3 regions of the Streptomyces sp. NPDC056144 genome follow, and region 2 is predicted to be linked to each of the others. Evidence: riboswitches for the same ligand, from Rfam matches in the RefSeq annotation. Region 2 holds a riboswitch; each other region holds the start of a gene.

Region 1 (7,167 bases), on a different contig from region 2:
GGGCCCAGGCCCAGGCACGGTCCCAGGCCCAGGCACGGGCCGCCCGGTCGTCCGAGGAGGGGTGATGGGCCGCGAACGGGCCGAGAGTCCCGTGGACGTGCCCCCGCTGCTCGTCGCCTGCGCGCTGCGCATCGAGCGGTTCGCCCTGCGCGGCGGCGGTCTCGCCGGCGCGCCCGGCCCCGTCACCGTCGTGCGTACGGGCATGGGCCCCGACCGCGCCGACCGCGCCGTCTCCCGGGCGCTCGGCGAGGAGCGGTGGCGCGACGCCGCCGTCATCGCCTCCGGCTTCTGCGCCGGGCTGGCCCCCGGCATGCACCCCGGGGACATCGTCGTGGCCGAGGAGACCCGCGGCCCCGACGGCACGACCACCGCGTGCGTCGGCACCGACCTCCTCGTGAAGGCCCTGGCCAGGGCCGTACCCGGGCGGACCGTCCACACCGGCCCGCTCACCGGCTCCGACCACGTCGTGCGCGGGCCCGAGCGGGCCGCGCTCCGCGCCACCGGTGCCCTCGCGGTCGACATGGAGTCCGCGGCGACCCTGCGGGCCGCCCGCCGCCCCGGAGACGGTCCCGGAGGGCGTCCGGTTGCGGCCGTCCGGGTGGTCGTGGACGCTCCGGAACATGAACTGGTCCGGATCGGCACGGTACGCGGGGGAATATCGGCCTTCCGTGTTCTCCGTGCCGTCCTTCCCGCATTCTTCGAATGGCACCGTTCTTTGCTGCTCCCCAGGAGGTGAGCGAGTTATGGCCATGCCGCTCCGTCAGTCCATCCGGGTCGGGACCTATCTCTTCGAACAGAAGCTCCGCAAGCGGGAGAAGTTCCCGCTCATCGTCGAGCTGGAGCCGCTCTTCGCCTGCAACCTCAAGTGCGAGGGCTGCGGAAAGATCCAGCACCCGGCGGGTGTCCTCAAGCAGCGCATGCCCGTCGCCCAGGCGGTCGGCGCCGTCCTGGAGTCCGGCGCCCCCATGGTGTCCATCGCGGGCGGCGAGCCCCTGATGCACCCTCAGATCCACGAGATCGTCCGGCAGTTGGTGGCCAAGAGGAAGTACGTCTTCCTCTGCACCAACGCCATGCTGCTCCGCAAGAAGCTGGAGAACTTCACCCCCTCCCCGTACTTCGCCTTCGCCGTCCACATCGACGGCCTGCGCGAGCGGCACGACGAATCCGTCGCCAAGGAGGGCGTGTTCGACGAGGCCGTGGCGGCCATCAAGGAGGCCAGGCGGCGCGGATTCCGCGTCACCACCAATTCGACCTTCTTCAACACCGACACCCCCCAGACGATCATCGAGGTCCTGAATTTCCTCAACGACGACCTCCAGGTCGACGAAATGATGATCTCTCCCGCCTACGCCTACGAGAAGGCGCCCGACCAGGAGCACTTCCTCGGCGTCGAACAGACCAGGGAACTCTTCAAGAAGGCCTTCGCGGGCGGAAACCGGCGCCGCTGGCGCCTCAACCACTCCCCGCTCTTCCTCGACTTCCTCGAAGGAAAGGCCGATTTCCCCTGCACCGCCTGGGCCATTCCCAACTACTCCCTCTTCGGATGGCAGCGCCCCTGCTATCTCATGAGCGACGGCTACGTCCCCACGTACCGCGAACTCATCGAGGAGACCGACTGGGACAAGTACGGCCGCGGAAAGGACCCGCGCTGCGCCAACTGCATGGCGCACTGCGGATACGAGCCCACCGCCGTCCTCGCCACCATGGGCTCCCTCAAGGAATCCCTGCGGGCGGTCCGGGAGACCGTCTCCGGGGGCTCGGGGAACAAGGCGTGAGGCGGCTCCGATGAGCGGGGAGTTCGACCTGCGGGCCCTGCTCGCCGAGCGCGGCGGCGAGCGGTACGAGCTGCACGCGAGGTACCTCAACCCGCAGCTGCCGCGCATGCTCCACACCATCGGCTTCGACAAGGTCTACGAGCGGGCCGAAGGCGCCCACTTCTGGGACGCCGACGGCGTCGACCACCTCGACATGCTCGCCGGCTTCGGCGTCATGGGCCTCGGGCGGCACCACCCCGTCGTCCGCAAGGCGCTCCACGACGTCCTGGACGCCCAGCTCGCCGACCTCACCCGCTTCGACTGCCAGCCGCTGCCCGGCCTCCTCGCCGAGCGGCTGCTCGCCCACAGCCCCCACCTCGACCGGGTCTTCTTCGGCAACAGCGGCACCGAGGCCGTCGAGACCGCCCTCAAGTTCGCCCGGTACGCCACCGGGCGGCCCAGGGTCCTCTACTGCGCGCACGCCTTTCACGGACTCACCACCGGCGCGCTCTCCGTCAACGGCGAGCAGGGCTTCCGGGAGGGCTTCGGCCCGCTCCTGCCGGACACCGCGATCGCCCTCGGGGACCTCGACGCCCTGGAGCGGGAGCTGCGCAAGGGCGACGTGGCCGCCTTCGTCGTCGAGCCCATCCAGGGCAAGGGCGTCCACGAGGCACCGCCCGGCTTCCTGCGTGCCGCCCAGGAGCTGCTGCACCGGCACGGCGCGCTGCTCGTCGCCGACGAGGTGCAGACCGGCCTCGGCAGGACCGGCGACTTCTACGCGTACCAGCACGAGCCCGGCGTCGAGCCGGACCTCGTGTGCGTCGCCAAGGCGCTCTCCGGCGGGTACGTGCCGGTCGGCGCCACCCTCGGCAAGGACTGGATCTTCAGGAAGGTCTACTCCTCGATGGACCGGGTCCTCGTCCACTCGGCGAGCTTCGGTGCGAACGCGCAGGCCATGGCCGCCGGGCTCGCCGTGCTCTCCGTCATGGAGGACGAGGACGTCGTCGGCCACGTCCGGCGGGTCGGCGGGCTGCTGCGCTCGCGCCTGGCGGAGCTCGTACCCCGGTACGAGCTGCTGCACCAGGTGCGGGGGCGCGGTCTGATGATCGGGATCGAGTTCGGCCGGCCGACCTCGCTGGGGCTGCGCGGCCGGTGGGCGATGCTCCAGGCGGCCCGCAAGGGCCTCTTCGCCCAGATGGTCGTGGTGCCCCTGCTCCAGCGGCACCGGATCCTCACCCAGGTCTCCGGGGACCACCTGGAGGTGATCAAACTGATCCCGCCGCTGGTCATCGACGAGGCGGACGTGGACCGGTTCGTCAGGGCCTTCACGGCGGTCATGGACGACGCGCACGGCGGGGGCGGGCTGATGTGGGACTTCGGGCGCACACTGGTGAAGCAGGCGGTCGCGCAGCGCTGATCCGCGGCATCCCGGGATCATCACGGATCAGTACGGATCATCACGCGAAGTTTTGCCTCTGAGGCAAGAAACTTGCCTCAGAGGCATGATCCTGGCGGAATGGACGCATGGACCACGTCCCCGGGGACCGCTCCCCGGACCCTGCCGCCGCCGCTCCCGGCGCGCCCGACCTCCTGCCGGACGTCGCCCCGCAGCTGCGGGCCCTGCGCCGCCGCCGGCGACTCACCCTGGAGGCCGCCGCCCACCGGGCCGGACTCTCGCCGGCCCACCTCTCCCGGCTGGAGACGGGGAACCGGCAGCCCTCGCTCCCGATGCTGCTCGCCCTGTCCCGTACCTACGGTACGACGGTCTCCGAGCTGCTCGGCGAGACCCCTCCCGAGCACGACCCCGTCGTCCGGGCCGGCCGCTCCGATCCCGTCGAGGCCGACGGCTGGATCTACCGGCAGGCGGGCGGCGCCGGGCGCGCCCTCCAGTGCCTCCGCGTCCACGTCCCGTACGCCACGAAGGCCGACATCGTGCGCGTCCACCCGGGCGAGGAGTGGATCCACGTCCTGGAGGGCCAGGTGCGGCTCGCGCTCGGCGACGCCGTGCACGTCCTCGATCCCGGGGACAGCGCGCACTTCGACTCGCTCACCCCGCACCGCATCGGCGCCGCCACGCGCGGCGGTGCCGAGCTGCTCTTCGTCCACACCCTCATGCAGAGCCCCGTCGCCGAGCTGTGCCTCGGCGACGGGACCCCGCACCGGCGCTGATTCACCCCGAAAGGACCGACATGTCCGAGAAGTCCGCAGCGGTCACCGGCGAAGAGCGCGGTGAAGGCAAGTTCCCGAAGGGGCTCGTGCTCCGCCTCTTCGCCTACCTGATCGCCGGTCACCTCTTCGCCGGCTTCCTCTACCTGCTGTTCTCCATGGGCGGCAACGGCTAGGGCCCGTCCGGCGGGCTCAGGCCTCGGTGAGGAACTGCCCGCGCAGGCGCTCGCGGGTCTCCGGAGAGAGCTTCAGGCCCTCCGTGAGGTACGCCTCCACCGAACCCCAGGTCGCCTCGACCGACTCCAGGGCGGCCCGCAGGTACTCCACCCGCGCGTCGAAGAGCGGGCTCAGCAGCTCCATCACCTCGGGCGACATGGCGTCCGTCGTGGTGGAGCTGCGTCGCACCTTGTAGCGGCGGTGCGGAGCGTTCGACTTCACGTAGTCGGCCTCGATGGCCTCCCGCTCGACGCCGATCGCGAGCAGGGTGATCGCGATGGAGAGGCCCGCGCGGTCCTTGCCGGCCGCGCAGTGCATCAGGGCCGGGACGCTGTCCTCCGCCAGGGCGTGCAGGAGGCGGCTGTGCTCGGCGGTCCGCTCGACCAGCATCGAGCGGTACGAATCGGACATACGGGCCGCGGCCTTGCCCTCGCCCAGGATCTCCCGCAGCTGCGCGACGTCGCCGTCGCGGACCATCTTCCAGAACTCCTTGCCGTCGGCCGGGTCGCTCAGCGGTATGTTCACGTTCCGCACGCCGGGGAGCTCGACGTCCGCGCCCTCGACCTGGCGGTCGGCGGCGTTGCGGAAGTCGAAGACGGTGTGCAGGTTCAGCGAGGCGAGGAAGGCCGCGTCCTCCTCGGTCGCGTGGGCGAGGTGGCCGCTGCGGAAGAGGCGCCCGGGCCGCACCGCGCGCCCGTCCGTCGTCGGCAGGCCGCCCACGTCCCGGAAGTTGCGGACCTCGGCGAGCTCGGGCTCGTTCGCGTCGGTGGGCGGGACCTGCGGCAGCTGCTGCGTCACGGATGCTCCTGGTGGTCGGTGTTCGGGTGCCGGGCACGCGAGTCGGTTCCTGGGGCAATCATCCAGGTGACGCCGTGTCGGCGCACCCCATCTGGTCGAAATGGTCGATCTGTCCGTTATGAGGTCTAGGCCACAACGCGCCCCGTTTGCAGGTGAGATGGGCGGGCGCTGGTGAGCAGGGTCATAGAGGTGACGGATCGTGGTCGGAGGCCCGGAGCAATTCCCGTGCATGAAAAGGAAATCGAGGGACCGTCATCCACGCAGGGTGATCGGAATTCGGCCCGGAATTAGCCGCCGATCTTGAGAAAGGAAAAGTGCGGCTTGTTTGCTCCGACCCCGCTCGTCTAGCGTCGCCATCAATCCGGTCGGACCGCCTAATCCTGCCACCGCCCGGAATCCGCACTCATCCCATGCGTGGCAGGAGCGGGGGACCCAGGAAAGACGCCGGTCCCGCGACGCAGGACGGCTTGGGGTGAAGCCGCGTGAGACACGCGGCCGGGCATCTCCAGTCCGAACCCGACAGCTCACCTCGTAGGCGCCGGAGAGGAATTCGCCATGCCCACGAAGGGTAAGCACCGCCGTCCCAAGTTCAGCCCCCTGACCCGCGGCCTCGTCGCCGCCGGTACGGGCGGCGCCGTCGTCGCCCTGCCGATCTTCGGCGCCACCGGGGCCTACGCCGCCGAGCAGGCCGCCCCGGCGACCGTCCCCGCCCAGGCCGTGGCCGTCGCCGCCCAGGTGAAGGCCCCCGCCGCGGTGAAGGCGACCCCCGCCGCCGTGAAGGCGGCCCCGAAGACGTACTCCGTCGTCAGCGGCGACTACCTCTCGAAGATCGCCGACGAGCAGAACGTCGCCGGCGGCTGGGAGAAGCTCTACGAGGACAACCGCCAGGTCGTCGGCGCGGACCCGTCGCTGATCATGCCCGGCATGAAGCTGACCCTCGGCGCGAAGAGCACCTCGGCCGCCGCCGTGAAGGCCGCCCCGAAGAGCACCGAGAAGGCGCAGACCAAGCACACCAAGAAGAAGTCCTCCGCGGCCTCCTCTTCCTCGTCCTCCGCCTCCTCCTCTTCGTCCTCCGCGAAGAACGGCGACACCCAGCGCGCCTCCCGCAGCACCGAGCGCACCTCGGTGGCCGCCACCTCGTCCGGCTGGGTCGCCCCCGTCGGCAACGGCGTCTCCACCCCGTACCGCGCCTCCGGCTCCATGTGGTCCTCCGGCTACCACACCGGTGCCGACTTCATCGCCTCCTCCGGCACCACCGTCCGCGCCGTCGGCGCCGGCACGGTCGTCTCCGCCGGCTGGAGCGGCGCCTACGGCAACGAGGTCGTCATCCAGCACGCCGACGGCAACTACTCGCAGTACGCGCACCTCTCGTCCCTCGCCGTCTCCGCCGGCCAGCAGGTCAGCGGCGGTCAGCAGATCGGCCTCTCCGGCTCGACCGGCAACTCCACCGGCCCGCACCTGCACTTCGAGATCCGCACCTCGCCGAGCTACGGCTCGGACATCGACCCGCTCGCGTACCTGCGCGGCCACGGCGTCTCCATCTGAGACACCTGACAGCGAGACGGCCCGGCACTCATGTGCCGGGCCGTTCTCGTATTCCGTCTTGGGAGAATCTTTATCGGTGGCATATGTCACTGCTCGTCAACCCCTCCCTACGGTCGCGTAGGTCACATTCGAAAGGGAAGGATGTGCTCCCGTGGCAGACGATTCGAGATCAGAAGACAAGAACGCATTCGGGTCGTACGCGGCGATCGGTGACAGCTTCACCGAGGGCGTCGGAGACCCCGGGCCCGACGGGACGTTCGTCGGCTGGGCGGACCGCTTCGCGGTCCTGCTCGCCGACCAGCTGCCGGAGCACGACGCCTTCCGCTACGCCAACCTGGCCGTACGGGGACGCCTGCTCGACCAGATCGTGGCGGAACAGGTCCCGAGGGCGAAGGAACTCGCCCCCGACCTGGTGACCTTCTGCGCCGGCGGCAACGACATCATCCGCCCCGGCACGGACCCCGACGACGTGGCCGAGCGCTTCGAGCGTGCCGTCGCGGACCTCACGTCCGCCGTCGGCACGGTCATGGTGACCACCGGCTTCGACACCCGTGACGTCCCCGTGCTCAAGCACCTGCGGGGCAAGATCGCCACGTACACCGCGCACGTGCGGTCCATCGCCGACCGGTACGACTGCCCGGTCCTCGACCTGTGGTCCCTGAAGTCCGTGCAGGACCGGCGGGCCTGG
Region 2 (7,167 bases):
ACGACCGCGTCGGAGGTCTCGTCCGCCAGGGCCGCCGCGAGCGCGTCCCGGAAGTCGGCCGGGCCCGCCGCCGTCGTCAGGTCGAGCGGCCGCAGCGGGCGCAGTCCCTCCGTGAGGCAGGCGTCGTACGTGAGGAGGCCGAGCGACTCGGAGTTGCCGAGGATCGCGACGCGGGGCCCGGCGGGCAGCGGCTGGGCGGCGAGGAGGAGTCCGGCGTCGACGAGCTCGGTGACGGTGTCGACGCGGATGACCCCGGCCTGGCGGAGCAGCGCGGAGACCGTGGCGTGCGGGATGCGGGTGACGGGGACGCGGTGGCCGGGCGGGGCGCTGCCGCTGTGCCGGGCGCCCTTGACGACGACGACCGGCTTGACGGCGGCGGTGCGGCGGGCGAGCCGGGTGAACTTGCGGGGGTTGCCGATCGACTCCAGGTAGAGGAGGACGACGTCGGTCCCGGGGTCGTCGTACCAGTGCTGGAGGAAGTCGTTGCCGGAGACGTCGGCGCGGTTGCCGGCGGAGATGAAGGAGGAGAGTCCGGCGCCGTGCCGGTGGAGCCCGGCGAGGAGCGCGATGCCGATCGCGCCGGACTGGGTGAAGAGCCCGATCTTCCCGGCGGCCGGCATCTGCGGGGCGAGGGAGGCGTTGAGCCGGACGCCGTCGGCGGTGTTGATGATGCCGAAGGCGTTGGGGCCGATGATCCGCATGCCGTACGAGCGGGCCTGCCGCAGCAGCGCGCGCTGCCGCTCGCGGCCCTCGGTGCCGCTCTCGGCGTACCCGGCGGAGAGGACGACGAGGCCCTGGACGCCGTGTTCGCCGCAGTCGGCGACGACCTCCGGGACCCGTTCGGCGGGGACGGCGACGATCGCGAGGTCAACGGGTTCGCCGATGGCGCCGACGGAGGGGTGGGCGGGGACGCCGCCGATGGTGCCGGTCCCGTCGGTGAGCGCCGCGTTCACCGCGTACACCCGGCCGGTGAATCCGCCGTCGAGCAGGTCGCGCAGGACGGTCCTGCCGACCCCGCCGGGCGCGCGGCCGGCGCCGACGACGGCGACGGACCGGGGGGTGAGGAGCCGCTGGACGGACCGCGCCTCCGCGCGCTGTTCGCGGGCGCGCTGGACGGCGAGGGAGCGGTCGGTCGGTTCGAGGTCGAGGTGGAGGCGGACGGAGCCGTCCTCGAAGCTGCGCTTCTGGGTGTACCCGGCATCCGTGAAGACCTTGATCATCTTGGTGTTGGCGGGCAGCACCTCGGCGGCGAAGCGGCGGATGTCCCGCTCGCGGGCGACGGCCGCGATGTGTTCGAGGAGTGCGGAGGCGACGCCGCGGCCCTGATGGGCGTCCTGGACGAGGAAGGCGACCTCGGCCTCGTCGGCGGGTCCTGAGGCGGGCATGCCCCGGTCGTCGATGCGGTCGTAGCGGACGGTGGCGATGAACTCGCCGCCGACGGTCGCGGCGAGGCCGACGCGGTCGACGAAGTCGTGGTGGGTGAAGCGGTGGACGTCCTTGGCGGAGAGCCGCGGGTAGGGCGCGAAGAAGCGGTAGTACTTCGACTCGTCCGAGACCTGCTCGTAGAAGCTGACCAGCCGGTCGGCGTCGTCGGCGGTGATGGGCCTGATCCGCGCGGTGCCGCCGTCCCGGAGCACCACGTCGGCCTCCCAGTGATCGGGATAGGCGTGCTCCGACTGCTCCGAGGCGCTCTGCATGAGGTCAGCCTAAGGGCGGTACGGCTTGGCGGCATCGGTCGCGTCGCGCGTGCGCGACGGGCTGACGACGGGCAAGGTGGGGAGGGCCGAAAGGCGGTCCGATCCGGGCCGAAGGTCGGCATGAGCACCGCGCATCCCGTGAGAGACTGGTCTAGACAACCCGCTTGAGACTCGAAGGGCAACACCATGGCTGAGCGCCGCGTCAACGTCGGCTGGGCCGAGGGCCTGCACGCCCGCCCCGCGTCCATCTTCGTCCGTGCCGCCACGGCTTCCGGCGTGCCGGTGACGATCGCCAAGTCCGAGGGCACCCCCGTGAACGCCGCGTCCATGCTCGCGGTGCTCGGCCTGGGTGCGCAGGGCGGCGAGGAGATCGTTCTCGCTTCCGACGCCGAGGGTGCCGAGACCGCCCTCGACCGCCTCGCGAAGCTGGTCGCCGAGGGTCTGGACGAGCTCCCCGAGACCGTCTGATCCGGACTTCGCACGACGAATGGCCCGGCCGCCGGAATTCCGGCGGCCGGGCCATTCGCATTTCACGGCACCGTTTTCAGGCAGCAGGAAAAGACCGGCGCGAATAGCGGTCCGATCACTCTTCTTTGTATACGGCGCACACGTTAATTCCGACCGCTCGCCGTGTTGACGGCATGTTGCGAAACCCTCACACGGCCGTCTTCCGGCTTTTTGAGCCGGTGCAGCCCGAGCGTGCGTTCCGCGTGCAGCGCGGTCAGCGCCCTGGCCCGTTCGGCGTCGCCGCGCGCGACCGCGTCCACGATCGCGCCGTGCTCCGCCCAGGCCTCCACCGGCTTGGCCGGCTGGTCGACCGCGTACATCCAGGCGATCTTGTGCCGCAGCTGGGTGAGCAGCGCCGTCAGGGCGGGGCTGCCGGAGGCCTGCGCGAGCGTCTCGTGGAACCAGGCCCCGAGCGCGCGCAGATCCTCGCCCTGGCCGCGCCTGGCCCGCTCCTGCCCCAGCCTGACCAGGCCCCGCAGCACCTTGAGGTGCGCCTCCGTACGCCGCTGCGCGGCTCTGGCGGCGCCCAGCGGTTCGAGCAGCGCCCGCATGTCGAGGAGGTCGGCCGCCTCCTGCACGGTGGGTTCGGCGACGTGGGCGCCGGCGTGCCGCCGGGTGACGACGAAGCCCTCGGACTCCAGGGTGCGCAGGGCCTCGCGGACCGGGACACGGGAGACCCCGTAGCGGCGGGCGAGCTGTTCCTCGGTCAGCCGACCTCCCCGCTCGAAGACGCCCGAGACGATGTCGTCCCGGATCGCCGTGCATACCGATTGCGCGGGAACGCGCATGACCGACCTCCGCTTTCTTCCGCGAGAGTCCGACTCTATTGCAGCGGAGCGGAAATTCCGATGCCCCCTGTGAATTCAAAAAGCCCCGGCTCGGTACGAGCCGGGGCTTTCGTGACGCGGAACGCGCGAGGTGTCAGAGGCTGACGCCGCGGGCGCGGAGGTACGTGATGGGGTTGATGTCCGAGCCGTACTCGGCACCCGTCCGGGCCTCGAAGTGGAGGTGCGGGCCGGTCGAGTTGCCGGTCGAGCCTGAGATGCCTATCTGCTGGCCCGGCTCGACGGTCTGGCCGACGTAGACCCCGATGGACGAGAGGTGCCCGTACTGGGTGTACGTGCCGTCGTTCATCTGGATGACGATGTTGTTGCCGTACGCGCCGCCCCAGCCGGCCTCGACGACGGTGCCGGAGCCGACGGAGACGACGGTGCTGCCGTAGGCGGCGTGGAAGTCGATGCCGGAGTGGCTGCCGGAGGACCAGAGCGAGCCGCCGGTCTTGTAGCCGGTGCTCACGTACGAGCCGGCGACGGGGAGCTGGAAGGTGGCGAGGCGGCGGCGCTCGGCCTCGCGGGCGGCGCGCTCGCGCTCCTCGCGGACCTCCTTGGCGCGGGCCTCCGCCTTGCGCTTGGCCTCGGCGCGGGCCTTGGCCTCGGCCTTCGCCTTGGCGACGGCCTCGAAGGCCTCCTGCTCCTGGGCGGCGGCCTGGGCGTTGATCCGGTCCGCGAGGGAGTCCTCGGTGACCACCTGGGTCAGGCCGGTGTCCTCGGCGGAGCGGTTGTTCCCGTCGGCGGCGAGTGCCGGGGAGGCGAGGGTTCCGATGACGCCGGTGGTCGCGAGCGTCGCGACGCCCGCTATCCCCGCGCTGCGGCGAGCCATCCGGCTCGTCCCACGATGCTTCCCGGTGGCACGGGTGAACGCCAAGGCTGTTCCTTTCCTTCCTTCTCGCCTACCGGGTTAGCTGACGGGTTCGGAGCAGGAAGGTCTCCTACGAGCCCCTCCGTCGGTGACGAAGGCGCCCGATTCACCCCAGGGACTGTGGGTCCCCGGCTCCCCAGGCTCGCGCCTGACGGGGACTCGGCGATGACTGTCCGTCGCCGCGGGTGCGGCACGTACTACTGCCGGACAGCCGTCCCGACGCTATGCGGACCGTCTTCCCCGCACCAAACAGACACGCCTGTTTGTAAGACATGCCACAGGTCATACTGTCGACTTGTTCCCTATTCGGACATAACGGAAGGCCCCGACGGAACCAGGTCGAAACCAGGGCGTCGGGGCCTCCGTTGGCCGTCCGGCGAGCGAGCTGTCAGCCCGTCACCACCGTGACCTCGCCGATCCCGAGCGCGCGCACCGGCTCCGCGATCCGCGCCGCGTCGCCCACGAGGACGGTGACGAGCCGGTCCACCGGGAAGGCGTTGACCACCGCGGCGGTCGCCTCGACCGTGCCCGTCTCGGCCAGACGCGCGTACAACCGGGCCTGGTAGTCGTCCGGGAGGTGCTGCTCGACCTGGTCGGCGAGCGTCCCGGCGACCGAGCCGGCCGTCTCGTACTTGAGCGGGGCCACGCCCACGAGGTTCTGCACGGCGGTCTCGCGCTCGCCGTCGGTGAGGCCCTCGGCGGCGAGGGTCCGCAGCACCTTCCACAGGTCGTCAAGTGCCGGACCCGTGTTGGGGGTGTCGACCGAGCCGCTGATCGCGAGCATCGAGGCACCGCGCCCCTCGGCGTCGGAACGCAGCACCTGCCCGAAGGCCCGCACGCCGTACGTGTAGCCCTTCTCCTCGCGCAGGACCCGGTCGAGCCGGGAGGTGAGCGTGCCGCCCAGGCAGTACGTGCCGAGGACCTGCGCCGCCCAGGCGCTGTCGTGACGGTCCGGACCGATCCGGCCGATCAGCAACTGGGTCTGGACCGCGCCGGGCCGGTCCACGATGACGACCCGTCCGCTGTCGTCGGCGGTGATCGGCGGCATCGGCAGCGGCTCGCCGGGCCCGCCCGTCCAGGCGCCCAGCGTCTCGGCGAGGAGCTTCTCCAGGTCGACACCGGTCAGGTCGCCGACGATCACTGCCGTGGCGGTGCTGGGCCGGAGGTGGGCCTCGTAGAAGGCGCGGACCGCGGCGGCGTCGATCGCCTTGACGGTCTCCTCGGTGCCCTGGCGCGGCCGGGACAGCCGCGACTCGGCCGGGAAGAGCTCCTTGGAGAGCTGCTTGGCCGCGCGCCGCGCCGGGTTGGCCGCCTCGTGCGGGATCTCGTCGAGCCGGTTGGCGACGAGCCGCTCGATCTCCTCCTCCGGGAACGCCGGGGAGATGAGCGCCTCGGAGAGCAGCCCGAGCGCCTTGGGCAGCCGGGAGACCGGGACCTCCAGGGAGACCCGTACGCCCGGGTGGTCGGCGCCCGCGTCGAGCGTCGCGCCGCAGCGCTCCAGCTCGGCCGCGAACTCCTCGGCGCTGTGCTTGTCCGTGCCCTCGGAGAGCGCGCGGGCCATGATCGTGGCGACGCCGTCGAGACCGGCGGGCTCCGCGTCGAGCGGGGCCGGCAGGAAGATCTCCACGGCGACGACCTGCTGGCCGGGGCGGTGACTGGTCAGCACCGTCAGGCCGTTGGGCAGGCTGCCGCGGTCCGGGGCCGGGAAGGCCCAGGGCCTGGCCTCGCCGGGCGTCGGCCGCGGGTGGAAGTCCATGCTCGTCAAAGACGTGGCGGCGTCGGTCACTGGTCCGCTCCTTCTTCCTCGGCTGCGCCGTCCTCGTCGCTCTGTTCGGTGGCCACCGGCTCGTAGACCAGCACCGCGCGGTTGTCGGGGCGCAGCTTGGCCGCGGCGACCTCGCGCACCTCGTCGGCGGTGATGTCGAGCACCCGGTCGACGGCGGTGAGGGCGAGCTGCGGGTCGCCGAACAGGACGGCGAACCGGCACAGTTCGTCGGCGCGGCCCGCGACCGTGCCGAGCCGGTCGAGCCACTCGCGCTCCAGCTGCGCCTGCGCGCGCTCCATCTCCTCGGGCGTGGGGCCCTCGGCGGCGAAGCGGGCGAGCTCCTCGTCGACGGCCGCCTCGATCTGCGGGACCTCGACGCCGCCGGACGTCTTGACGTCCAGCCAGCCCAGCGAGGGCGCCCCCGCGAGCCGCAGCAGGCCGAAGCCCGCGGCCACCGCCGTACGGTCGCGGCGGACCAGGCGGTTGTGCAGCCGGGAGGACTCGCCGCCGCCGAGGACCGTCAGGGCCAGGTCGGCGGCGTCGCACGCGCGCGTGCCGTCGTGCGGCAGGCGGTAGGCGGCCATCAGCGCGCGGGCCGGGACCTCCTCCTCGACGACCTCACGGAGCTGCTCGCCGATGGTCTCGGGCAGCTCGCCGGAGCGCGGCTCGGGCTTGCCGTCGTGGCCGGGGATCGAGCCGAAGTACTTCTCGACCCAGGCCAGGGTCTGCTCCGGGTCGATGTCGCCGACCACGGACAGCACCGCGTTGTTCGGCGCGTAGTACGTACGGAAGAAGTTCCGCGCGTCCTCCAGCGTCGCCGCGTCGAGGTCGGCCATGGAGCCGATCGGCGTGTGGTGGTACGGGTGGCCCTCGGGGTACGCGAGGGCCGTCAGGCGCTCGAAGGCCGTGCCGTACGGCACGTTGTCGTAGCGCTGGCGGCGCTCGTTCTTGACGACGTCCCGCTGGTTCTCCATGGACTCGTCGTCCAGGGCCGCGAGCAGCGAGCCCATGCGGTCGGCCTCCAGCCAGAGCGCCAGCTCCAGCTGGTGGGCGGGCATGGTCTCGAAGTAGTTGGTGCGCTCGAAGCTCGTCGTGCCGTTGAGCGAGCCGCCCGCGCCCTGCACCAGCTCGAAGTGGCCGTTGCCGTGGACCTGCTTCGAGCCCTGGAACATCAGGTGCTCGAAGAGGTGGGCGAGGCCCGTGCGGCCCGCGACCTCGTGGCGCGAGCCGACGTCGTACCAGAGGCAGACCGCGGCGACCGGGGTCAGGTGGTCCTCGGACAGCACCACGCGCAGGCCGTTCGCCAACCGGTGCTCGGTCGCTGTCAGGCCGCCGGAGCCGGCCTCGGCCGTGGCCGTGTGACCCATGGGCATGTACGTCCCTTCGATCGCGATGTGAAAAAGTCCTGCCACTGTATGCAAGCGCGCCGACACCTCGCGAAGTTCCCGTACGGACGGGATGTCCCTCTTCCGGGTCGCGGTCGGCGTTGTCGGTGGCACG
Region 3 (7,167 bases), on a different contig from region 2:
CGCACGCGGGCGGAGGCCAAGGTGGAACCGGAGGCCGAGCCGGAGGCGGAACCGGAGGCTGAGCCGGAGGCCGAGGCCGGGGCGGGCGCCGAGCGCTGACGGGCTCCGCGCGGGTTTCGCGTGCGGCTCGCGTGCGGCTCGCGTACGAGGCGGTGCTTGGTTCAGTAGTCCGCCGGGTGCTCGCGAGGAGCGCGGGCCTCGGGGTTGTGCCAGTGGAGCTGCGGGGGGCCGAGGAGGCGTTCGGCGGCGCTGCTCGGCCGGACGGTGAAGCGGCCGACGGAGGGCACTGAGTCGTGGTGGATCCGTCCGGGGCCGACGCCCAGTCCTTCGAGGCACTCGGCGACCTCGGTGAGGAAGCCGGGCGGTCCGGCGAGGTAGACGTCGTGCGCGGGCCACTGCTCGCAGGCTTCGAGGGCCGCGAGCAGCCGCTCGGTCGCCTGGTCGCGGCGGCGCCCGGGGGCCGCCGCGATGTAGACGACCCGGAGGCCGGGGAGACGTTCCTTCAGGGCCTCGGCGTCCGGACGGGCGTACAGGTGCTCCTTGGCGCGGGCCACGACGAACAGCCGGCCTTCGATCTCGGGCTCGGTCTCGGCGGCCTCCTCCAGGAGGGCCTTCACCGGTGCCCAGCCCGTACCGGCGCATATATACGTGCGCAGCCCGCCCGGGGGAGTGCGGGCGGTGACCGCGCCGCCGGCGGAGCTGAGCCGCAGGACCTCGCCGGGCCCGGTGTCCTCGACGAGCGCGGTGCTCATCGCGCCGCCGGGGATCCGGCTCACGTGGAGGTCGACGGTGCCGTCGGCGCGGGGCGCGTTCGCGAGGGAGTACGTGCGCCAGACGCGGGGGACCCGGAGCGAGCTGACACTGACGTACTGCCCGGGGACGTACGGGAGGGGCTGCCGGGGGCGCAGGGTCAGGAGGGCGAGGCTGTCGCCGTACCGCTCGTGGCGGACGACGTCCGCGTCCCACCAGGCGGGCTCCCCGGACCCGGCGGCCTCGTCGGCGCCCGCGAGCATCAGCTCGGAGAGGTGGGTGTACGCCTCGGTCCAGGCCTTCTCCGCCTCGACGGTCCAGGCGGAGCCGGCCGCGTGCGCGAAGGCGGCGACGAGGCTCTCGCCGACGGCGGCGTACAGGCCGGGGGTGGCCAGGAACTTGCGGTGGTCGCGGCCGAGGTGGGCCGCGTAGGCGGCGAGGGCGGGGTCCTCCAGGTGGGTCACCACATGGGTGAGCGCGGCGAAGAGCCGGTCCCGCTGCGGGGTCATGTCCTCGGGGAAGAGCTCGCGTACTCCCGGGTTGTGCCAGAAGAGGTGCGAGTAGAAGAACGTGACGGCGTGTTCGGCCCGTCTCTCGACGATCGCGAACGTACTTCTGAGCAGCTGGGGGTCCACTGACAAGAATCTAGGGCACGGCGGGATCACGCCGATCGCGGGTACGGTCGTCGGGTGAGCACCGTGCCTGTCCCGCCGCCCGCCCCCGAGCTCTTCACCTGGGAGTTCGCGAGCGATCCGTATCCCGCCTACGCCTGGCTGCGGGAGCACGCCCCCGTGCACCGGACGAAGCTGCCGAGCGGGGTCGAGGCCTGGCTCGTGACGCGGTACGCGGACGCCCGGCAGGCCCTGGCGGACCAGCGTCTCTCGAAGAACCCGGCGCACCACGACGAGTCCCCGCACGCCAAGGGGAAGACGGGCATCCCCGGCGAGCGCAAGGCCGAGCTGATGACCCACCTGCTGAACATCGACCCGCCGGACCACACCCGGCTGCGGCGGCTCGTGTCGAAGGCGTTCACCCCGCGCCGGGTCGCGGAGTTCGCGCCGCGCGTGCAGGAGCTGACCGACCGGCTCATCGACTCCTTCGTGGAGAAGGGGAGCGCCGACCTCATCCACGAGTTCGCCTTCCCGCTCCCCATCTACGCGATCTGCGACCTGCTGGGTGTGCCGCCCGAGGACCAGGACGACTTCCGGGACTGGGCCGGGATGATGATCCGGCACGGCGGCGGGCCGCGCGGCGGGGTCGCCCGGTCGGTGAAGAAGATGCGGGGCTATCTCGCGGAGCTGATCCACCGCAAGCGGGAGGAGCCCGGCGACGACCTGATCTCGGGGCTCATCAAGGCCTCCGACCACGGCGAGCACCTCACGGAGAACGAGGCCGCCGCCATGGCCTTCATCATCCTCTTCGCCGGTTTCGAGACGACCGTGAACCTCATCGGCAACGGCGTCTACCAGCTGCTGCGCCGCCCCGAGGAGCGCGAGCGGCTCCAGGCCTCGATCGCGGCGGGGGAGACCGGGCTCCTGGAGACGGGCGTCGAGGAGCTGCTGCGGTTCGACGGCCCGGTCGAGATGGCGACCTGGCGGTACGCGACGCGGGCGCTGACCATCGGCGGGCAGGAGATCCCGGCGGGCGACCCGGTGCTCGTCGTCCTCGCCGCCGCGAACCGCGACCCGGAGCGCTTCACGGACCCGGACGTCCTCGACCTCTCGCGGCGGGACAGCCAGCACCTGGGGTACGGGCACGGGATCCACTACTGCCTGGGGGCGCCGCTCGCCCGCCTGGAGGGGCAGACCGCGCTCGCGACGCTGCTGACTCGCCTGCCGGACCTGCGACTTGCCGCCGATCCGAACGAACTGCGGTGGCGCGGCGGGCTCATCATGCGGGGATTGCGCACGCTTCCGGTGGAATTCTCCCCTTCTGGGCGTATTGGGTGAAACACTGGGCTAGTTGACGGTTCGTCAGAACTGTGATCTTCGCGTGATCGGGGCTCCACCGACTTGTGACGAGCGTTCGAATGCCGCTACGTTTCCCGGCAACCTCAGCCGTCACGCGAAAGGCCTCCCTATGCGCTCCGGGAACGGACGACACCGCCGCCCCCGTCAGGCCCCCGCCCTCGTCGTCGCCGCGGGCGTGACCGGGTCCGCCATGGCGCTGCCGCTGCTCGCCACCGGCTCCGCGTCCGCCGCCGACGCCGCCACCTGGGACCGGGTCGCCGAGTGCGAGTCCGGCAGCCAGTGGAGCGCGAACTTCGGCAACGGGATGTACGGCGGTCTCCAGTTCACCCAGGAGAGCTGGGAGCGGAACGGCGGCCTCGCCTACGCGCCCAGCCCCGACCTCGCCAGCCGCGCGCAGCAGATCGCGGTCGCCGACAAGGCGTTCGTCGCCGGCGGCACGGACTGGGCGACCTGCGCGCCGATCGCGGGCCTGAAGAAGGACGGCAAGGCCACCGGGGTCGACCCGGGCCCGGCCACGCCCGCGGAGAGGTCCACGGGGCCCGTGGCGGAGTCCAACCGGACCTCGGGGGCGCCGTCGGCGGCCACGGCGACGCCTTCTGACACCCCCTCCACCGGTACGTCCGCCGGTACGCCGTCGGGCGCGGGCTCCCGTACGCCGGTGACCCCGGAGCGCTCGGTCGCCCCCGCGATCCCCGTCACGCCCGTGACGCCCGCCACCCCCGACGCCTCGGCCACGCCGGACTCCCCGGCGACGTCCGTCACCCCGGGCACGTCCACCCCGCCTGCCACGCCCGGCACGCCCGGCACTCCTGGCACGGGGAAGCCCTCGGACCCCGACGCGCCCGGCACGCCCACCGCCCCGGTCGCGCCCGACGCCTCCGTGACGCCCGTCGCCCCCGGGGCGCCCACCACGCCCGTAACGCCCGGTACGCCCGAATCGCCCGGCGTGTCTCCGGGTGACGCCGCGTCGGTCGCGCCCGGCACCGGCAAGCACCGGGGGGAACCCGCCCCGGAGGAATCCGGCACAACGGACAAGACCGGCACGGCGGACGTGGCGCGGTCCGCGACTGACGCGTCGAAGGATTCGGGCACAACGGACAGTCAGGGCGCTTCGGACGCGTACACGGTGCGACCGGGTGACAACCTGTCGGAGATTGCACAGGAGAACGAACTCCCCGGCGGCTGGAACGCCCTCTACGACGCCAACCGCGGGACGGTGGGGGCCGATCCGGACCACATCCTTCCTGGTCAGAGCCTCGACCTGACGGTCGGTTCGGAGTCGAAGGGGGAGTAGTTCGCGGCTGTATGTCCGGATTTGGGTAAGTGAGACATGGGTCTCTTCACCCCAACTGGCGTGTCACTACCGCGAACTTTGCTTCCGTCACCTCCCACCTGCGCAAACACCCCCCGCCGGAGGGCAAGTAGGGGCGATTTTTCCGCAATGTCGCCCTTTGAGCTTCCGGCGGGCTTGTGCCTATGGTCGTAACCGCTCGCCACCGCGGGCCCCGTCGACCGAAACGCCGAATCCTGCCGTCGGTCGAGGGAACAGTCGTCGCGCAAGCGCCGAAGGCAGGAGTGGGGGACCCAAGGTAAGTGCCGGTCCCGGCCGTTGAGAGACGGCCGAGAACGGCTTGGGGTGAAGCCGCGTGCAAGGACACGCGGCCGGGCAACTTTCCGGCCCGAACCCGACAGCTCACCTCACAGGCGTCGGTGAGGAGAATCCCCATGCTGTTTTCCGCCAAGGGCAAGCACCGTCGTCCCTCCAAGGCCACCCAGGTCGCCGCTCTCGTCGGCGTGACCGGCGTCGCCGTCGCCGCCCCGCTGATGACCGCGGGCACCGCCTCGGCCGCCACCGCCTCCGAGTGGGACCGCGTCGCCGCGTGCGAGTCCGGTGGCAACTGGTCCATCAACACGGGCAACGGCTACTACGGCGGCCTCCAGTTCTCGCCGTCCACCTGGGCCGCGTACGGCGGCACCGCCTACGCCCCGACCGCCAACCAGGCGTCGAAGTCCGCGCAGATCGCCGTCGCCGAGAAGGTTCTCGCGAGCCAGGGCAAGGGCGCGTGGCCGAGCTGTGGCGTGGGTCTCTCCGGCGCCTCGTACTCCGGCGGCTCGTCGAGCTCCTCCAGCTCTTCCAGCTCCTCCAGCTCGTCCTCGAACTCGGGCTCCTCCTCCTACTCCAAGAAGAGCTCCTCCTCTTCTTCGAGCAGCTCCAGCAGCTCGAACGGCTACACCAAGAAGCGCACGGCCGAGCAGCCGACCACCCGCAGCGAGCAGCGCCAGGCCCCGAAGCAGTCGACGCAGCAGTACGCCGCGCCGAAGGCCTCCGCCAAGAAGACCGTCACCACCCCGACCGGCCAGACGGTCAAGAAGGGCGACGGCGAGTACACGGTCAAGGCCGGCGACACGCTCAGCAAGATCGCTCAGGCGCAGGGCGTCACGGGCGGCTGGGCCAAGCTCTTCGACCTGAACAAGGACATCGTCGACAACGCCGACCTCATCTACGTGGGTCAGCAGCTCCACCTGAAGTAAGTCTGACGACGACTCCGCGGTGACCACCCCGGTCCGGCGCGCCCTTCCCCCGTGCGCGCCGGACCGGGGTTCTCCTTTTTCCGGGGCATTCGCCGATTACTGTCCAGTAATTCTCGGGTCCTTCGTCCCGACATGCCCACCCTTGGGCCCTTTTTCGTCCCAGGGGGCGGGCGCACGGCTGGCCGGAGCCCCGGAGACGGTTAGGCTCTTGTCGCAAGGCCAAGCGACCCTGCACCGGACCTTGCGTCACATCCAGCGTCACATCCCAGAAGGAGATGCTCGTGCCGTCCATCGACGTCGTCGTAGCCCGGGAAATCCTGGACTCCCGAGGCAACCCCACGGTCGAGGTCGAGGTCGGCCTCGACGACGGCAGCACCGGCCGTGCTGCTGTTCCGTCCGGCGCCTCCACCGGTGCCTTCGAGGCCATCGAGCTCCGCGACGGTGACCCGAACCGCTACCTCGGCAAGGGTGTCGAGAAGGCCGTCCTCGCCGTCATCGAGCAGATCGGCCCGGAGCTCGTCGGCTACGACGCCACCGAGCAGCGCCTGATCGACCAGGCCATGTTCGACCTGGACGCCACCGAGAACAAGGGCTCGCTCGGCGCGAACGCCATCCTCGGCGTCTCGCTCGCCGTCGCGCACGCCGCCTCCGAGGCGTCCGACCTCCCGCTCTTCCGCTACCTGGGCGGCCCGAACGCGCACCTGCTGCCCGTTCCGATGATGAACATCCTCAACGGTGGGTCGCACGCCGACTCCAACGTCGACATCCAGGAGTTCATGATCGCCCCGATCGGCGCGGAGTCCTTCTCCGAGGCCCTTCGCTGGGGTGCGGAGATCTACCACACGCTCAAGAGCGTGCTGAAGCGCAAGGGCCTCTCCACCGGCCTCGGCGACGAGGGCGGCTTCGCCCCGAACCTCGAGTCGAACCGCGCCGCCCTCGACCTCATCGTCGAGGCCATCAAGGAGGCCGGCTACGCCCCCGGCACAGATGTCGCGCTCGCGCTCGACGTCGCCGCGTCCGAGTTCTACAAGGACGGCAAGTACGAGTTCGAGGGCAAGTCCCGCTCGGCCGCCGAGATGACCGAGTACTACGAGGAGCTCGTCGCCGCGTACCCGATGGTCTCCATCGAGGACCCGCTGTTCGAGGACGACTGGGCGGGCTGGAAGGTCCTCACCGACAAGCTGGGCGCCAAGGTCCAGATCGTCGGCGACGACCTCTTCGTCACCAACCCGGAGCGTCTGGCCCGCGGCATCGAGGAGGGCACCGCGAACGCCCTCCTGGTCAAGGTCAACCAGATCGGTTCGCTGACCGAGACCCTCGACGCCGTCGAGCTCGCCCAGCGCAACGGCTTCAAGTGCATGATGTCCCACCGCTCCGGCGAGACCGAGGACGTCACCATCGCCGACCTCGCCGTCGCCGTGAACTGTGGCCAGATCAAGACCGGCGCCCCGGCCCGCTCGGACCGCGTCGCCAAGTACAACCAGCTCCTGCGCATCGAGGAGATCCTCGATGACGCCGCGGTCTACGCCGGCCGCAGCGCCTTCCCGCGCTTCAAGGGCTGAACACAGCCCTAGGCAGTTCCGTACGTCCCCGTACTCGGTCCCGTACCGTGTGCGGGGACGTACGTATGAACAGGGGAGGCGACCTGACATGGCCGTGAAGGACCGGGACCGGTTCTCGACCGCTACCCGGATCAAACTGCTCGGCGAGCAGACCGCGGCCCGTGTCTACCGTTCGCAGACCCGGCGGCAGGCCCGCCGCTCCCGGCTCACCGGGCGCGCGGCCTTCCTCGCCCTCGTCGTCTGCTCCCTCGTCGTGGCGCTCGCCTACCCGATGCGGAGCTACGTCTCCCAGCAGGGCGAGATCGCCGACCAGGAACGCAGGGCCGCCGAGACCGCGCAGCGCGTCGAGGAGC

The links. A riboswitch is a leader RNA that binds a small molecule or an ion and turns the genes downstream of it on or off. The one in region 2 is predicted to bind cyclic di-AMP.
Region 1: linked by a shared signal. The riboswitch ahead of ACFC0Z_RS01035 (peptidoglycan DD-metalloendopeptidase family protein) and the one ahead of ACFC0Z_RS14635 (M23 family metallopeptidase) in region 2 are both predicted to bind cyclic di-AMP.
Region 3: linked by a shared signal. The riboswitch ahead of ACFC0Z_RS24610 (transglycosylase family protein) and the one ahead of ACFC0Z_RS14635 (M23 family metallopeptidase) in region 2 are both predicted to bind cyclic di-AMP.

Annotation. Positions count from the first base shown of each region.
Region 1 covers NZ_JBHJVF010000001.1:225,949-233,115, forward strand. Annotated here, with positions in the region: gene shc (squalene--hopene cyclase) at 1-65, shown strand, start outside; gene ACFC0Z_RS01005 (1-hydroxy-2-methyl-2-butenyl 4-diphosphate reductase) at 65-736, shown strand; gene hpnH (adenosyl-hopene transferase HpnH) at 744-1,775, shown strand; gene ACFC0Z_RS01015 (aspartate aminotransferase family protein) at 1,786-3,171, shown strand; gene ACFC0Z_RS01020 (XRE family transcriptional regulator) at 3,279-3,923, shown strand; gene ACFC0Z_RS01025 (DUF6126 family protein) at 3,944-4,096, shown strand; gene ACFC0Z_RS01030 (tyrosine-protein phosphatase) at 4,113-4,934, opposite strand; cyclic di-AMP (ydaO/yuaA leader) riboswitch at 5,329-5,485, shown strand; gene ACFC0Z_RS01035 (peptidoglycan DD-metalloendopeptidase family protein) at 5,490-6,479, shown strand; gene ACFC0Z_RS01040 (SGNH/GDSL hydrolase family protein) at 6,631-7,167, shown strand, end outside.
Region 2 covers NZ_JBHJVF010000004.1:125,847-133,013, reverse strand. Annotated here, with positions in the region: gene ACFC0Z_RS14650 (GNAT family N-acetyltransferase) at 1-1,697, opposite strand, end outside; gene ACFC0Z_RS14645 (HPr family phosphocarrier protein) at 1,884-2,165, shown strand; gene ACFC0Z_RS14640 (GntR family transcriptional regulator) at 2,309-2,992, opposite strand; gene ACFC0Z_RS14635 (M23 family metallopeptidase) at 3,126-3,908, opposite strand; cyclic di-AMP (ydaO/yuaA leader) riboswitch at 3,916-4,077, opposite strand; gene ACFC0Z_RS14630 (M16 family metallopeptidase) at 4,291-5,658, opposite strand; gene ACFC0Z_RS14625 (M16 family metallopeptidase) at 5,685-7,040, opposite strand.
Region 3 covers NZ_JBHJVF010000008.1:192,007-199,173, forward strand. Annotated here, with positions in the region: gene ACFC0Z_RS24590 (hypothetical protein) at 1-99, shown strand, start outside; gene ACFC0Z_RS24595 (globin domain-containing protein) at 162-1,385, opposite strand; gene ACFC0Z_RS24600 (cytochrome P450) at 1,440-2,699, shown strand; gene ACFC0Z_RS24605 (transglycosylase family protein) at 2,830-4,014, shown strand; cyclic di-AMP (ydaO/yuaA leader) riboswitch at 4,272-4,442, shown strand; gene ACFC0Z_RS24610 (transglycosylase family protein) at 4,446-5,252, shown strand; gene eno (phosphopyruvate hydratase) at 5,528-6,814, shown strand; gene ACFC0Z_RS24620 (septum formation initiator family protein) at 6,903-7,167, shown strand, end outside.